Regions from separate parts of the Variovorax sp. 10L421 genome, predicted to be linked through region 2. Evidence: predicted binding sites of a transcription regulator. Region 2 holds the regulator's gene; the other holds the start of a gene.
The links. Region 2 encodes NrdR, which represses ribonucleotide reductase genes. Its sites were predicted from a motif close to CACNANATNTNGTG; they were not measured.
Positions count from the first base shown of each region.

Region 1: the regulator NrdR is predicted to act here: its motif matches at 2,172-2,185, upstream of AC1DFC_RS19995 (ribonucleoside-diphosphate reductase subunit alpha).

Region 1 is NZ_JBFTJJ010000016.1:66,208-69,568, forward strand. Features, by position in the region: gene AC1DFC_RS19995 (ribonucleoside-diphosphate reductase subunit alpha) at 1-2,088, opposite strand, end outside; gene ampD (1,6-anhydro-N-acetylmuramyl-L-alanine amidase AmpD) at 2,438-3,061, opposite strand; gene AC1DFC_RS20005 (sigma-54-dependent transcriptional regulator) at 3,048-3,361, opposite strand, start outside.
Region 2 is NZ_JBFTJJ010000002.1:214,736-218,096, reverse strand. Features, by position in the region: gene AC1DFC_RS05020 (pilus assembly protein) at 1-719, shown strand, start outside; gene AC1DFC_RS05015 (type IV pilin protein) at 740-1,204, shown strand; gene nrdR (transcriptional regulator NrdR) at 1,229-1,672, opposite strand; gene glyA (serine hydroxymethyltransferase) at 1,694-2,938, opposite strand; ZMP/ZTP riboswitch at 2,980-3,103, opposite strand; gene AC1DFC_RS05000 (lytic transglycosylase domain-containing protein) at 3,132-3,361, opposite strand, start outside.

The DNA.
Region 1 (3,361 bases), on a different contig from region 2:
CCAGTAGGCGTGGTAGCAGATGGCTTCCATCGACTCGTCGGCGAACTGCACGGCTTCCTGCGAGGCGTAGGGAATGCGCAGTTCGTACAGCGCGTCCTGGAAGCCCATCAGGCCCAGGCCGACCGGACGGTGGCGCAGGTTGGAGTCGCGCGCCTTCTTCACGGCGTAGTAGTTGATGTCGATCACGTTGTCGAGCATGCGCATCGCGGTCGAGATCGTGCGCTTGAGCTTTTCCTGGTCGACCTTGCCGTCCTTCAGGTGCTGCAGCAGGTTCACCGAACCCAGGTTGCAGACGGCGGTTTCGGTGTCGCTGGTGTTCAGCGTGATCTCGGTGCAGAGGTTCGACGAGTGCACCACGCCGGCGTGCTGCTGCGGCGAGCGCACGTTGCAAGCGTCCTTGAACGTGATCCAGGGGTGGCCGGTCTCGAACAGCATCGTGAGCATCTTGCGCCACAGGTCGGTCGCCTGGATGGTGCGCGCGGGCTTGATGTCGCCGCGGGCAGCCTTCTCTTCGTAGGCCACGTAGGCCTTTTCGAAGTCTGCGCCGAACAGGTCGTGCAGGTCGGGCACGTTGGAGGGCGAGAACAGCGTCCAGGTGCCCTTTTCCATCACGCGGCGCATGAACAGGTCGGGAATCCAGTTGGCAGTGTTCATGTCGTGCGTGCGGCGGCGGTCGTCGCCGGTGTTCTTGCGCAGCTCCAGGAACTCCTCGATGTCGAGGTGCCAGGTTTCCAGGTACGTGCAGACCGCGCCCTTGCGCTTGCCGCCCTGGTTCACGGCCACGGCCGTGTCGTTCACCACCTTCAGGAACGGCACCACGCCCTGCGATTCGCCGTTCGTGCCCTTGATGTGGCTGCCCAGCGCGCGCACGCGGGTCCAGTCGTTGCCCAGGCCGCCCGCGAACTTCGAGAGCAGGGCGTTTTCCTTGATCGACTCGTAGATGCCGTCCAGGTCGTCGGGCACGGTGGTCAGGTAGCAGCTCGACAGCTGCGAGCGCAGCGTGCCGGCGTTGAACAGGGTGGGCGTGCTCGACATGAAGTCGAACGACGACAGCACTTCATAGAACTCGATGGCGCGGGCTTCGCGGTCGATTTCGTTCAGCGACAGGCCCATGGCCACGCGCATGAAGAAAGCCTGCGGCAGCTCGATGCGCGTCTTGCGCACGTGCAGGAAGTAGCGGTCGTACAGGGTCTGCAGGCCGAGGTAGTCGAACTGGTTGTCGCGCTCGGCCTTCAGGGCGGCGCCCAGGCGGGGCAGGTCGTACTGCAGCAGCTTCTCGTCGAGCAGCTCGTTCTCGACGCCCTTCTTGATGAACTGCGGGAAGTAGTCGGCGTAGGCGGTGGCGCGCTCGACCGGCATCACTTCGCGGCCGATGATTTCCTTGAAGATCGTGTGCAGCAGCAGGCGCGCTGTGGCGAAGGTGTAGTCGGGGTCCTTCTCGATCAGCGTGCGGGCTGCGAGGATGGACGCCTTGTAGACCTCGTCGAGCGGCACGCCGTCGTACAGGTTGCGCATCGTCTCGGCGACGATCGGCGCGGCCGTGATGCTGTCGCCCAGGCCTTCACAGGCGGACTCGATCAGGCCCTTGAGTTCGTTCAGGTCGAGCGCGACCAGTTCGCCGTTGTCCAGCACGTGCAGCGCGGGCGCGGCCGGCACGTCCTGTTCGCCCTGCTTCGAACGCTCTTGCGAGCGGCGCTCGCGGTACAGCACGTAGGCGCGGGCGATTTCATGGTGGCCGCCGCGCATCAGGCCGAGCTCGACCTGGTCCTGCACGTCCTCGATGTGGAAGGTGCCGCCGCCCGGACGCGAACGCACCAGCGCGCGGATCACACCCTGCGTGAGCACATCGACCGTTTCGCGCACGCTGGCGGAAGCCGCGCCCTGGGTGCCGTGCACGGCCAGGAAGGCCTTCATCATCGCGATCGCGATCTTGTTCGGCTCGAAGGGAACAACGGCGCCGTTGCGCCGGATGATCTGGTAGTGGGCGAGGTTCTGGCCGCTGGGGGAGCCAGCAGTGTCTCGCTGCTGTTGCAGTGACGTCGAGGGAACGGCACGCGGGGTCGATTGGGGGTTCAGGGCTGTTTGCATTCGCTTCCTCTCGGTTGGCAATTCTTGTTGGATGGCGGCGCCTGGTCGGGGCACCGCGCCGGTGTGGATGACCGGACGGAGGACACTATATCTAGGGTGCCGGGGGTCTACAAGCCACTACAGGTAGTGTTTTGCGGCAATTTTTGGTAGTAGGGGTAACTATCTAGGCATCGGCACGGCCGTCGATGCCGCGTGGACACTGGACTATGGTCGCGCAACCCGCATGGAGCTTGGCTTGCAAGACGATTTGGGCCTGCAGGGCGCATGGTTGCTGCATCGCGCGTTCGCAACTTTCGTATTGCTGCGCTGCACGAGTGGCGCATCGCGGGGCGCCGGGCGATTGAAAAAATTAGCGCTGCGTCACCTGCGGCGGAAACATCTGTGGATTCCAGCCGAGCTGTTCACGCAGCCGACGCCACTCGAAGCCCGCGCCTGGGTCCTGCTTGCGGCCCGGCGCGATGTGCTCGTGGCCGGCGATGTGCGCGATCGGATAGTGCTGCGCGACCGCTGCGCACAGGCTCGCGAGCGTCTCGTATTGCGGCTCGTCGAACGGCTGGCCCTCGAGTCCTTCGAGCTCGATGCCGACGGAGTCATCGTTGCAGTTGCCGCGGCCGCGCCACGACGATGCACCGGCGTGCCAGGCACGGTCGTCGCAGCTCACGAACTGCCAGAGTTCGCCGTTGCGGCGCACGTAGAAATGAGAGGACACCTCGAGCCCGCGGATCGACTGGAAATAGGGGTGCGCGTCCCAGTCGAGCTGGTTGGTGAAGAGCCGCTGCACCGCATCGCCGCCGTATTCGCCGGGCGGCAGGCTGATCGAGTGCAGCACGATGAGGTCGGTCTGCGCGCCAGCGGGCCGGGGCCCGAAGTTGGGCGAGCGCAGCGCCTTCGCGAAGCGGTACCAGCCGGCTTGCCAGAGTCCGTCGTCGCCGTTGTCAGGAGCGCCGGGCGTGGGTGCTTCAGTCGTCGGCATGGTTGCTCGCGCCATCGTCGCCGTTGGGCGTGGTGATGCCCAGCCGCGCGATGCGGTAGCGGATCTGGCGCAGGCTCATGCCGAGCCGTGCGGCGGCCGCGGTGCGATTGAAGCCGCTCTCGTGCAGCGCGCGCACGAGGATTTCGCGCTCCTGCTGGTCGAGGTAGGCCTGCAGGTCGGAGGGCAGCGGCGGCGGTGCGGCCTTGGGTGGTGCGACCGGCGCCATCGGCAGCGGAGCCGGCGCGGCAGCAGATGCATCGGCAGCGGGCGACAGCGGCGCCGGCGCGGATGCCGCGGCTT
Region 2 (3,361 bases):
CGAGCCTGGACGGCGTGCCGTTGTTCGCCGCTGGCGCCACGCAGCCGATCACTGCCGCGCCGCTGGTCGTCGACCATCCGCGCGGCGGCTACATGGTGATGTTCGGCACCGGCCGGTTGTTTGTCTCCGGCGACGAAAGCAGCACCGCCACGCAGTACCTGTACGGCGTCTGGGACCGCGCCAACGGCAGCACGGGCACCGCGGCGCTGACCGACTTGGTGGCACAGACCATCGGCGTCGATACGGTCAAGGAAGGCGATGCCGAATATCGAACCGCGTCGAGCCAAAGCGTGAGCTACAGCGGTGCGAGCGCCAAGCGCGGCTGGTATCTCCAGTTCGGCGCCACCGGGGAGCGCATGGTCTATCCAGGCGATGCGCTGAGCGGCAGCGCAGGCCTGTTCTCGACCACCATTCCCGGCTCCGCCAGCAATTCGCTCGACTGCGCGCCGGGCACCGGTGACGACGGCTGGTCGATGGTGATCGATTTCTTCAGCGGCGCCATCCCCGACGGCATCGCCTACAACGGGTCCACCGGCACGGCAGGCGCCTACCTCGGCTTCCGGAACCGTTCAGGCCGGGACGACCTCGTCCTGCGACCTCAGAAGGCCGATGAAAAAGGCAAGCACGTGATCTGCAATGCAGCCGGCGGCTGCAACGAAGCCTACCTGCCGCAAGCCGTGCGGCGCTTCGGCTGGCGCAACCTGATCTCGTGGAATTGACGGCGCAGCGGACCCCACCCATGAACAAATATCCCGAAGCGCAGACCCACAAAGGCCGGCTCCGCTCGCGCGGCTTCACGCTGGTCGAACTCATGATCGTGACGGCGGTGATTGCCATCCTCGCCGCGATTGCCTACCCGAGCTACGGGCGCCATGTGCTGCGGGCGAAGCGGGCCGATGCCAAGCAGCAACTGCTGCAGGCCGCGCAATGGACCGAGCGCTACCTGACGGCCAACGGTCAATATCCCCCGGCAACCGTTGCGCTGCCGGCCGGGCTCGACCAGGCGCCGTCGTCCGGCACGGCGAACTACGCCATCGGCTATGCCGCGAGAACCGCGACCACCTACACGCTGCAAGCCGTGCCGCACGGCGCATCGACCGCCGACGAGTGCGGAACGCTCACGGTGAACCATCAGGGCGTCAAGCTGGCGGCTGGCCAGACCAGCGCCTCGAATGCGCAGGTACAAGCCTGCTGGAACCGCTGAGGCGGCCGCCGCGCGCGGGGCGCCTCAGATGTCGCGCAGCAACTGCCTGAACTCGTCCACGTCCTCGAAGCTGCGGTACACCGAGGCGAAGCGCACGTAGGCAACCTTGTCGAGCTTCTTGAGTTCGCGCATCACGAGCTCGCCGACCTTGGTCGAGTCGATTTCGCGCAGGCCGCTGGCCAGCAGCTTCTGCTCGATGCGCAGCAGGGCGTTGTCGATCTGCTCGATGCTCACCGGGCGCTTGCGCAGCGCCAGCATCATCGAGGCGCGCACCTTGGTCGAGTCGAAGTCGGCGCGGCTGCCGTCCTTCTTGACCACCACGGGGAAGTTGACGTCGGGCCGCTCGTAGGTGGTGAAGCGCTTGTCGCAGGCGCTGCATTGGCGGCGCCTGCGCACGAAGTCGGCGTCTTCCGAAACGCGGGTCTCGACGACCTGCGTTTCAAGATGACCGCAAAAAGGGCATTTCATGCGGTCAGGTCTTCCGGGTGATCAGCGGTAGACGGGGAAGCGGCTCGTCAGCGCGTGCACCTTGGCGCGCACCGCGTCGATGTTCGCCGCATCGCGCGGGTTCTCGAGCACGTCGGCCACCAGGTTCGCGGTGATGCGGGCCTCTTCGTCCTTGAAGCCGCGCGTGGTCATGGCGGGGGTGCCGATGCGCACGCCGCTGGTGACCATCGGCTTTTCCGGGTCGTTGGGGATCGCGTTCTTGTTGATCGTCATGTGGGCGGCGCCCAGCACGGCTTCGGCTTCCTTGCCGGTGATGCCCTTGGCGCGCAGGTCGACCAGCATGACGTGGCTCTCGGTGCGTCCGCTCACGATGCGCAGGCCGCGCTCGGTAAGGGTGTCGGCCACGATCTGGGCATTCCTGACCACCTGTTGCTGGTAGGCCTTGAACTCGGGCGCCATGGCTTCCTTGAACGCGACGGCCTTGGCGGCGATCACGTGCATCAGCGGGCCACCTTGCAGGCCCGGGAAAATCGCGCTGTTGATGGCTTTCTCGTGCTGAGACTTCATCAAAATGATGCCGCCGCGCGGGCCGCGCAGGCTCTTGTGGGTGGTGGAGGTGACGACGTCGGCGTGCGGCACCGGGTTGGGATACACGCCCGCGGCCACCAGGCCGGCGTAGTGGGCGATGTCGACCATGAAGATCGCGCCGACGTCCTTGGCCACCTTGGCGAAGCGCTCGAAATCGATGCGCAGCGAATAGGCCGAGGCGCCCGCGATGATCAGCTTGGGCATGTGCTCGTGCGCCTTGCGTTCCATCGCGTCGTAGTCGATGGCTTCGTTGGCGTCCAGGCCGTAGCTCACCACGTTGAACCACTTGCCGCTCATGTTCAGCGGCATGCCGTGCGTCAGGTGGCCGCCTTCGGCCAGGCTCATGCCCATGATGGTGTCGCCGGGCTTCAGGAAGGCCAGCATCACGGCTTCGTTGGCCGAGGCGCCGCAATGCGGCTGCACGTTGGCGGCGTCGGCGCCGAAGATCTGCTTGATGCGGTCGATGGCCAGTTGCTCGGCCACGTCGACGTGCTCGCAGCCGCCGTAGTAGCGCTTGCCCGGGTAGCCTTCGGCGTACTTGTTGGTGAGCTGCGAGCCCTGGGCGGCCATGACGGCCGGCGAGGCGTAGTTCTCGCTGGCGATCAGCTCGATGTGGTGTTCCTGGCGCGCGTTTTCCGCTTGGATCGCAGCCCAGATTTCGGGATCGGTCTGTTCGACCAGGATATTGCGTTGGTACATGGCAGTCCTTTGAAGACGAGGTCCTTGTTCTTCAACCAAACAAGGGCTGCCCAGGCGAACGGCTGAACGCCTGTGGTGCAGGCGGTACGCTTCCCAGTGGTGTTCCACGTCAGCGCGTGGCACCTTGTTCGGATGCTGCGCCTATCGCCAGTCGCGTACCGGCCGAGTGTAGCTCACACCCGGCCCGCGAAGCTCAGGAAACGGAGGAGAGCAGGGCGACCTTGGCCGGCTCTCTGCCTTCCTCAGGCTTGGCCGGCACTACCACGGGGATCGGCTGAGCACGCACGCTTGGCGGCGTGGCAGTCGACGGCGAGCGGCCGTTGGCCACCTGCCGCAGGCGCTCGTGCTCGGCCATCACCTTGCTGGCGTAGCCGCCGTCGTCCTCGAGATTGGCCGCGCCCACGTAGTAGCGCAGGCCGCCTT